DNA from 3 places in the Allobosea sp. 2RAB26 genome. Region 2 is predicted to be linked to each of the others. Evidence: riboswitches for the same ligand, from Rfam matches in the RefSeq annotation. Region 2 holds a riboswitch; each other region holds the start of a gene.
The links. Region 2 has a riboswitch for thiamine pyrophosphate ahead of thiB (thiamine ABC transporter substrate binding subunit). Riboswitches for the same ligand answer to the same signal wherever they lie in the genome.
Positions count from the first base shown of each region.

Region 1: another riboswitch for thiamine pyrophosphate. It lies ahead of thiC (phosphomethylpyrimidine synthase ThiC); the one in region 2 lies ahead of thiB (thiamine ABC transporter substrate binding subunit).
Region 3: another riboswitch for thiamine pyrophosphate. It lies ahead of thiO (glycine oxidase ThiO); the one in region 2 lies ahead of thiB (thiamine ABC transporter substrate binding subunit).

Region 1 is NZ_JBFRGS010000007.1:364,116-367,386, reverse strand. It holds gene AB4118_RS16845 (OmpA family protein) at 1-1,016, shown strand, start outside; gene AB4118_RS16840 (hypothetical protein) at 1,126-1,326, shown strand; TPP riboswitch at 1,409-1,513, shown strand; gene thiC (phosphomethylpyrimidine synthase ThiC) at 1,592-3,271, shown strand, end outside.
Region 2 is NZ_JBFRGS010000004.1:227,851-231,121, reverse strand. It holds gene AB4118_RS09105 (ABC transporter permease family protein) at 1-453, opposite strand, end outside; gene thiB (thiamine ABC transporter substrate binding subunit) at 458-1,477, opposite strand; TPP riboswitch at 1,544-1,655, opposite strand; gene AB4118_RS09095 (ABC transporter substrate-binding protein) at 1,812-3,271, shown strand, end outside.
Region 3 is NZ_JBFRGS010000020.1:31,873-35,143, forward strand. It holds gene AB4118_RS28415 (TRAP transporter large permease subunit) at 1-1,246, shown strand, start outside; gene AB4118_RS28420 (hypothetical protein) at 1,333-1,572, shown strand; TPP riboswitch at 1,763-1,895, shown strand; gene thiO (glycine oxidase ThiO) at 1,954-3,144, shown strand; gene thiS (sulfur carrier protein ThiS) at 3,141-3,271, shown strand, end outside.

The sequences.
Region 1 (3,271 bases), on a different contig from region 2:
CCGGGCAACTGCCCCCGCCTGACCGGCAGGGCCGTCGCGGTGGCATCGGCCTCGGTGGCGCGGCTGCGATCGGCCTTGGCGTCGGCGTGCTCGGCGGCATCATGGCGACGCAGGGCGCGACCCGCCTCGACGATGTCCGCGGGCGCCGCGAGGAGCGCCGCGAGGGCGACGTCACGATCATTCGCGAGCCCGGTCGCACGATCATCCGCGACGACGACCGTGCCATCATCCGCCGCGACGAGACCGAGCGCTTCCGCGACCTCGGCTGGCAGGGACGGACCGAACGGCGCGGAGACGAGAACGTGACCGTGTTCGAACGGCCGGACGGCAGCCGCATCATCACCGTGACCGACGAGGATGGCCGCCTGATCCGCCGGACCCGGCGCATGCGCGATGGCGATGAGATCGTGATGATCGACAACACCCGCCGCGATCGGCCGGATATGCGCTTCTCGGACGAGGTCGTCGTGCTGCCGCCGCCGCCCCTGCCGATCCCGCGCGAGCGCTATATCGTCGACGCCGAGCAGGCCGACCAGCGCCTGATCTATGAGACGATCACCGCCCCGCCGATCGCCGCGATCCCACGCCGCTACACGCTCGACGAGGTCCGCTACTCGCCTGACCTGCGCGCCCGCATGCGCAGCGTCGATATCGACACGGTGACCTTCGAGACCGGGTCCTGGGAGGTCACCCCCAACCAGGCGCAGCGGCTCTCGGTGATTGCCGCCTCGATCAGCCAGGCACTGCAGCGCGCGCCGAACGAGGTCTTCCTGGTCGAGGGCCATACCGACGCCGTCGGCTCGGATGTCGACAACCTCTCGCTCTCGGATCGCCGGGCCCAATCCGTCGCCGAGATCCTGACGCGCGATTTCCAGGTGCCGCCGGAGAACCTGACGACGCAGGGCTATGGCGAGCAGTATCTAAAGGTGCAGACGCAGGAGGCCGCCCGCGAGAACCGCCGCGTCACGCTCCGACGCATCACCCCGCTGCTGGCCGGGCAGAACCAGCCGCAGTGAACCAATAGAACCGGCGCGGCGGGCGACCGTCGCGCCGGTCTCCCCGGCTCAGGAGATTCAGGAATCAGCAAGCTCTCCGGCTTAAGACCTATCGTAAGGAGAGTTGATGATGAGTGAGACATCCGTCGCGATCGCGCAGAGCTTTGCCGCAAGCCAGGCAGCCTCGACCCGCCAGACCTTGCAGACAGCGATGGTGAAGCAGCAGGCGACGTCCGACCAGGCGCTCGTGGATATGCTGCAGCAGAGCGCCGAGTCCCAGAAGGCTACTCTTGCCGCTGGCCAGGGCCAGAACGTCGACATTCTCGCCTGAGCCCGGCATTCCGGCGCCGCATGGCAGGGCCGCATCCCGCCCCTTGTCGGTTGCGTTCAAGAGCCGCCGGCCCTAACCTCCGCTTCGTTCCGAGGGGTGCTCGCAAGAGCTGAGATGGCGTCCAAAGCCGAACCCGTCGAACCTGATCCGGGTCATACCGGCGGAGGGACTGGAACGCGGCGTGCGCCACACGTGTACCCGCAGACAGCGACTGGACCGCTTCTAAACCCGGATCTCCTGAACCTTGGACCAAGGAGGAGATCCCATGAACGCCCACACCAAGCCCCAGAAGAATACCGTCAAGGCTGCCCCTCAAAGCGTGACGACCGGACCGATCATCGGCTCGCGCAAGATCTATGTCGCGCCGCCGGACCATCCCGAGATGCGGGTGCCCTTCCGCGAAGTTCAGCTCACCACAGATTCCGAGCCGCCGGTCCGGATCTACGACCCGTCCGGTCCGTTCACCGAGAGCGATGTCACGATCGACCTGAATGCCGGCCTGCCGCAGCCGCGCCGCGCCTGGCTCGATGCCTGCGGCTTCACGACCGTGCCCGGCCGCGCCGTCACTGCCGCCGATAACGGCCATATCTCGCCTGAACAGCTCGTTCCCGCCTGCCCGGCCTCACGCCCGATCCTCGAGGCGAAGCCCGGCCAGATGGCGACCCAGTACGAGTTCGCCAAGGCCGGCATCATCACGCCCGAGATGATCTATGTCGCGCATCGCGAGAATCTCGGCCGCGCCGCGATGCTCGAAGGCGCACGCGAGCGCCATGCCGATGGCGAGAGCTTTGGCGCCTCGGTTCCGGAATTCGTCACCCCTGAATTCGTGCGCGAGGAAATCGCCCGCGGCCGCGCCATCATCCCGGCCAATATCAACCACCCCGAACTGGAGCCGATGGCGATCGGCCGCAATTTTCTGGTCAAGATCAACGCCAATATCGGCAATTCGGCCGTGACGTCCGGCGCTGCCGAGGAGGTCGAGAAGCTGGTCTGGGCGATCCGCTGGGGCGCCGACACGGTGATGGACCTGTCGACCGGCCGCAACATCCACAACATCCGCTCCTGGATCCTGCGCAACTCGCCGGTTCCGATCGGCACGGTGCCGATCTACCAGGCGCTTGAGAAGGTCGGCGGCGACCCGATCAAGCTCGACTGGGAGGTCTTCAAGGACACGCTGATCGAGCAGGCCGAGCAGGGCGTCGACTATTTCACCATCCATGCCGGCGTGCGCCTGCCCTATGTCCCGCTCACTGCGAGCCGCGTCACGGGCATCGTCTCGCGCGGCGGCTCGATCATGGCGCGCTGGTGCCTCGCGCACCACAAGGAGAGCTTCCTCTACGAGCGCTTCGACGAGATTTGCGAGATCATGCGCAAATATGACGTCTCCTTCTCGCTCGGCGACGGCCTGCGTCCGGGCTCGATCGCCGACGCCAATGACCGCGCCCAGTTTGCCGAGCTGGAGACGCTGGGCGAGCTCACCAAGGTCGCCTGGGACAAGGGCTGCCAGGTGATGATCGAGGGCCCCGGCCACGTGCCGATGCACAAGATCAAGGAGAACATGGACAAGCAGCTGCGCGAATGCGGAGAGGCGCCGTTCTACACGCTGGGACCGCTGACCACCGACATCGCGCCGGGTTACGACCACATCACCTCGGGCATCGGCGCGGCGATGATCGGCTGGTTCGGCTGCGCCATGCTCTGCTATGTCACGCCCAAGGAGCATCTCGGCCTTCCCAACCGCGACGACGTCAAGACCGGCGTCATCACCTATCGGATCGCGGCCCATGCCGCCGATCTCGCCAAGGGCCATCCAGCGGCCAAGATCCGCGACGACGCGGTCTCGCGCGCCCGCTTCGACTTCCGCTGGGAGGACCAGTTCAACCTGGCGCTCGACCCCGATACCGCACGTTCCTTCCATGACGAGACCCTGCCGAAGGATGCCCAC
Region 2 (3,271 bases):
GCGGCCGAAGGCCTGAAGCAGCGTGCGCGTCACCAGCGGCGTATTCATCAGCACATGCGCGATCAGGATACCATGGAGCCCGTAGATCGCCGGTGGTTCGGCGCCGACGGCGCGCGCCAAGTCGCCGAGCAGCCCGGAACGGCCATAGATCGCGATGACGCCGAAGACGATCACGATCGTCGGCGCGACGGCTGCGGCGGTCAGCACGGCGAGCAGGAGGTTGCGGCCTGGAAAGCGGCGGCGCAGCAAGGCAAGCGCCAGTGCCGTGCCCAGCAGGAGCGAGAGCAGCATCGACAGGCCCGCCTGGACGGTCGCTCCTGCGACGAGGCGAGCGAGATAGGGGCCGAGCGGCGACAGGGCCGCGACGTCGCCGCCGGCTCGCGCCAGCCCGGCGAGCGAGGCGCCGGCGAGCGCAAGGATGGCAAGCGCGGTGAGTGTGGCCGGGCGGAACAAGGCCTCAGCGGCTCGTTGCGGCGAGCCAGGCGTCGATGAAGGTTCGGCGCTGCGTGCGCACCTCGTCCGGCGTGAACAGCAAGGTCCGTTCCGGCTTGATGACATCGGCGAATGAAGCCGGCAGTCCACCTGTCGCTTGTTTCGCCGGCATCATCCAGTTGCCTTCCGGGATCAGCGATTGGAAGGCGTCCGAAAGCGTGAAGGTGAGGAAGCGTTTGGCGAGTTCCGGCTGCCGCGTCGTGCGCGTCATGCCGGCGAGTTCGACATGCAGATAGTGGCCTTCGCTGAAGGGGGCGGCCTTGTACTGCGTCTTCTTCTCGGCGCCGATGTGATAGGCCGGCGATGTCGCGTAGGAGAGCACCATGTCGGCCTCGCCCTTGAGGAAGAGTCCGTAGGCCTCCGACCAGCCCTTGGTGAAGGTGACGATGCGCGGCTTGAGCCTGGTCCAGGCGGCGTCGGCGCCATCGCCGTAGACGGATCGCATCCAGAGCAGGAAGCCAAGCCCGGGCGCGCTGGTGCGCGGGTCCTGCAGTACGAGCTTTGGCCCATTCGGATCGTCGACAAGCTGCTTCAGGCTGGTGGGCGGCGCGGCAAGTTTGGTTGAATCATAGACGAAGGCGAGATGCCCCCAATCGAAAGGCAGGAAGGTATCGTCAGTCCAGGCGATGGGCAAAGTGAGCGCGGCACGATCCTGGCCATGGGGCTGGAACAGTCCCGTCGCCTTGGCTTCTGCAGCAAGGTTCATGTCGAGGCCGAGCACGGCATCGGCCTTGGTCGCTTCACCCTCCAGCTTCAGGCGCGCGACGAGGGAGCCGGCATCATCGCTTGCGACCCAGTTCAGCGTGCAACTGCATTGCGCCTCGAAGGCCGCCTTCACTTTCGCGCCGGGACCGTATTTCCCGGTGAAGGAGGAATAAGTGTAGACCGTCAGTGCCGGTTTCTCCTGGGCCATGGACGGCGTCGCGAGCAGGAGCGCCGAGAGCGCGGCGGCGATCCGGGTCAACCGGTTGTTCAGAAAGCTCATGGCGTCACCCCGCATGCATTCGACGGCAGGCCATGACGGTCGAGAGGGAAGGCGGTCTCCGGTTGCGAGACGCCAATGCTCAATCCCTCCGCCGGCACGATCCGGATCAGGTTCGACGGGTTGAAAGCCCTGCGCTTCCCTCTCAGCCCGAAATCGCCGGGCACCCCGTTGAGACGGTCAAGGGAATAGCGAGCGGGCCGGGGCGAGTCCAGTTGATGCCGCCGGGCCATCGCAAGGGGCATTGCGTCTGGCCGCATGATCATGCTGGTATATCTCTTGCTTAACAGAAAGCAGGCGCGCCAGGCGCGAAAGCTCAAGAGCAAGGGGATGCCGCATGCGACTCAATCGCCGTCAGATTCTGGCCGGAAGTTCCGCTTTAACCGCTTCCAGCCTCGTTGGATTTCCGTCGCGCGCGCAGTCGCGCGCCAATACGCTGCGCTTCATTCCGTCGACGCCGTTGCCCTCGCTCGATCCGATCGTCGCCACGAGCTATGTCATCCGCAATCACGGCTATCTGATATATGATACCCTGTTTGCGACGGACGCGCAGTTCCGCATCCAGCCGCAAATGGTCGAGAGCTGGGAGACTGCGCCGGACGGGCTGCGCTGGACCTTCCATCTGCGCGACGGACTGATGTTCCATGACGAGCAGCCGGTCAGGGCGCAGGACTGCATCGCCTCGATCAAGCGCTGGTCGGCGCGCGATGCCTTCGGGCAGACTTTCGCGACATTCGTCGAGGGTTACGATGTCGTCGACCAGCGCACCTTCGCCATCCGCCTGAAGAAGCCCTTCCCGATGCTGCCGGACGCGCTCGGCAAGCTCTCCTCGAACGTGCCCTTCATCATGCCCGAGCGCGTGGCCATGATGGAGCCAACCAAGAACATCACGGAGGCGATCGGTTCCGGACCCTGGCGCTTCATGGACAAGCAATGGGTGCCGGGCCAGAACGCGATCTATGAGCGCTTCGCCAAGTACAGGCCACGAGAGGAGGCTCCGTCCTGGGCCGCTGGCGGCAAGGTCGCCAAGATCGACCGTATCGAATGGTTGCCGCTGACCGAGGTTTCAGCCGCAGTCGGCGCGCTGATGCAGGGCGAGGTCGACTGGTACGAACAGCCGCCGGTCGATCTCCTGCCCCTGCTCAAGAGCAATCCCGAGATCGCGATCGAGAACGTGCCGCTCGGGCTGATCCTGCTGATGCGTTTCAACCATCTGCAGCCGCCCTTCAACAATCCCGGCATCCGACGGGCGGTGATGATGGCAATCGATCAGACCGACTACATGGAGGCGGTCGTCGGCAGCAAGGACTACTACAAGGAGTGCAAGACCTTCTTCACGCCGGGCTCGCCGATGTCGACCGGAGCGGGCGGACAGGCTGCACTCGGCAACAATCTGGAGCGGGCCAAGGCCATGCTGCAGGAGGCCGGCTACAAGAACGAGAAGGTGCTGCTGCTGGCACCCGCCGACCAGCCGATCGCCTATAACCAGTGCCTGGTGACACAGGAACTGCTGAAGAAGCTCGGCATGACTGTCGATCTGGTCGCGACCGATTGGGCCAGCTTCATCGGCAGGCGCTCCAACCGCGGATTGCCGGACCAGGGCGGCTGGTCGGTGTTCCACACGCTCTGGTCGGGCGCCGACGTGCTCAATCCCGCGCTGCATCCGCTGTTGCGCAGCAATGGCCCTGCCGCCTGGTTCGGCTGGCCGGAGGATGCCACGCTGGAAGGTCTGCGCGATCAGTGGATTGCAACGCCTGAGGTGGCCAAGCAGAAGGAGCTGGCCGCCTCGATCGAGAA
Region 3 (3,271 bases), on a different contig from region 2:
CGCCATGGCGGTCGGGGCGCCCATCGCCTTCGCGCTGATCTTCTGCGCGCTGGCGCTGATGCTCTGGATGGGCAATTTCGACAGCATCATCGTCGCCCAGACGATCATCGTCGGCGCCGACAATTTCCAGCTTCTGGCCGTTCCCTTCTTCATCCTCGCCGGCGAGCTGATGAATGCCGGCGGGCTGTCGAAGCGGATCATCAACTTCGCGCTGGCCTGCCTCGGGCATCTCCGCGGCGGGCTCGGCTATGTCGCCATCCTCGCGGCGCTGATCCTTGCGGCAATCTCCGGCTCAGCCGCCGCGGACACGGCAGCGCTCGCCGCCATCCTGATCCCGATTATGCGCAGCGCCGGCTACGACCTCGCGCGCTCGGCGGGGCTGATCGCGACCGGCGGCATCATCGCGCCGGTGATTCCGCCGTCGATCGGCTTCATTGTCTTCGGCGTCGCGGCGAATGTCTCGATCTCGCAGCTCTTCCTCGCCGGCGTCGTGCCTGGCCTCATGATGGGCGCGGCGCTGGTGGTGACCTGGTGGCTCACCGCGCGCAAGGACGATGTCCGGACCTTCCCGCGCCAGGGCTATCGCGAACGCGGGCGTGCCCTTGTCGAGGGCTTCTTCGCGCTGTTCATGCCAGTCCTGATCATCGGCGGCATCAAATGGGGCATCGTCACGCCGACCGAGGCAGCCGTTCTGGCCTGCGCCTACGCCTTCATCATCGGCATGTTCGTCTATCGCGAGCTCAAGGTCGCGATGCTGTTCGGGCTCCTGCTGAATGCAGCCAAGACCGCATCTGCCGTCATGTTCCTGATCGCGGCGGCGCTGGTCTCGGCCTGGCTGATCACCCAGGCCAATATCCCCGCCGAGCTGTCGCGGGTGCTCGAACCCTTCATGGGCAACCCTACGATCATCATGATCCTGCTCATGCTGCTCGTGCTCGTCGTCGGCACGGCGCTGGACTTCACACCCACCGTGCTGATCCTGACCCCGGTGATGATGCCGATCGTGAAGCAGGCCGGCATCGACCCGATCTATTTCGGCGTGCTGTTCATCATGAACAACGCCATCGGGCTGATCACGCCGCCGGTTGGCATCGTGCTGAACGTCGTCAGCGGCGTCTCGGGCGTCTCGATGGGGGCGGTGATGCGCGGCGTCTGGCCCTTCCTGGTTTCGCAGGTCGTGGTCCTAGTCCTGCTGATCCTGTTCCCCTCGCTCGTGTTGGTGCCGCTCGCCTGGCTGAAGGGGTGACGGCCATCGCAAGGGCAGGGCGTGGCCGCGCTGGGCGCGATCGGCCGGCGAGCTGGCGTCAGGCGAGGTGCTTCAGCAGCGCCTTGATGGTGATCAATGGCGTCACCGAGCGCGCCTGCAACGCCGTCACGTCGAGCTGGTCCATGGGCTGCTCGGGCAGGATCCGGACAAAGGCTTCCGGCTGTGATCGCTGCGTCCGCCAGAAAACCGGGCACAAGGGCGATACCGAGTCCCGCACGGGCCGCATGCAGGTGCTGAAGAAGATCGTCCACGACGGACAAGCACGGATCCGTGTCTTTGGTGCCGGCTCGGGTCGACGAGCCTGATGGCTACGACCCAGGCGGATACCGCATCGCCACCGCGCCTGAGCCGAACTCCAGCCGGCTCACGCGTTTCAAGGCGAGAGGCTTCGATAACCCCGCGAACACTCTCGGCCCGTGGCCCGCCAGCCACGGTCCCCCTGGCGTTTGTGTCGGGTTGGCTCTTGACCTGACTGCTGCCCCGGCTCCAGACTGCGCGCATTCCAGGGAGATCCCCGGCAAGGGGCTGAGAAACCGCTGGCAGACCGGGTGTTCCCCGGAGAGGCGCGCGGAAATCCTTCGAACCTGATCCGGCTGATACCGGCGGAGGGATGGAGCGTCGCGGCACTTGCCGGCAGCCGAGAGGCTGCCAGATCTCCTTCCCCGAGCGGGGCGAGGAGTTTGCCTATGCGAGGGCCGCCACACACCACCCTTCGTCGATCCGGAGCCGATCCTGGGCTCGTCGCCTGCGAGGTGCCGGCCTCCACCGATATCGCCATCATTGGCGGTGGCCTGATCGGCCTGTCCATCGCCTGGCGACTGGCGCGGCGCGGCCTTGATGTGACCGTTTTCGAGCGTGGCACGATCGGACAAGGGGCAAGCCTTGCCGCGACCGGCATGCTGGCCGCGGCCGCCGAGCTGGAGCCGGGCGGCGAGGAGCATCTGCCACTGGCGCTCGAAAGCCAGAGGCTCTGGCCGGGTTTTGCGCGCGAGCTCGAAGCCGATAGCGGGCTCGGCATCGACTATCGCCGGGACGGTGTCCTGCTGGTCGCGCTGGGGCGTGAGGAGGTCGAGCGCCTGCGTTTCCGCCATGACATGCAGCGGCGCGCCGAGGTTGAGGCTGCATGGCTCGGCGGGGCGCAATGCCGCGAACGCGAGCCCGGGCTGAGGCCCTCGGTCGTTGCCGGCATTCTCTGCCCGGCCGACCATCAGGTCGATCCGCCGCGCGTCATGGCGGCGCTGCGACGCTCCTGTCTCGCGGCCGGAGCGCACCTGGTCGAAGCCTGCGAGGCCGAGCCGGAGCTGGCCGGAGGTCGCGCTCTCGGCGTCTCGACGCCGCGCGGGCTCTGCAAGGCCCCGATCGTGATTGCGGCCGCCGGCGCCTGGACCAGATTTCAGGGGCTCGACATCCCCGTCCGCCCGCTCAAGGGCCAGTCACTCGCCCTGCGCAGCAGGCCCGAGACCGGCACGCTCGCGCGTGTCGTCTGGACCGAGCAGGTGCATCTCGCTCCCAAGAGCGACGGCACTCTCCTCGTCGGCGCCACCATGGAAGAACGCGGCTTCGACGACAGCGTGACCGCTGGCGGCGTCTATGCCCTGCTCGACGGCGCCCGGCGCGCACTGCCCTCGATCGAGGAGATGCCGGTCGAGGCGATCTGGTCCGGCTTCCGCCCGACCTCGATCGACGATGCGCCGATCCTTGGTGAGACGGGGATAGCGGGCCTGCTCGTTGCGACCGGGCATCACCGCAACGGCTATCTGCTCGCCCCCGTCACGGCAGCCGCGATCGAGCAACTCCTCGTCGAGGATCGCATCACGGGACCGGCCGCGTCGTTCGGCCAGGCGCGCTTCACCCCCTGTCTGGAGGCAACCTCATGAAACTCATCATCAATGGCAAGGACCGCGATAGCGCAGCGGAGAATCTGGCGGCGCTTTGGCAGGAGGAGACGGCCGAGATGGACTTGCCGGGTCCGCAGGGCTTCGCGATCGCGCTCAATGGCACCGT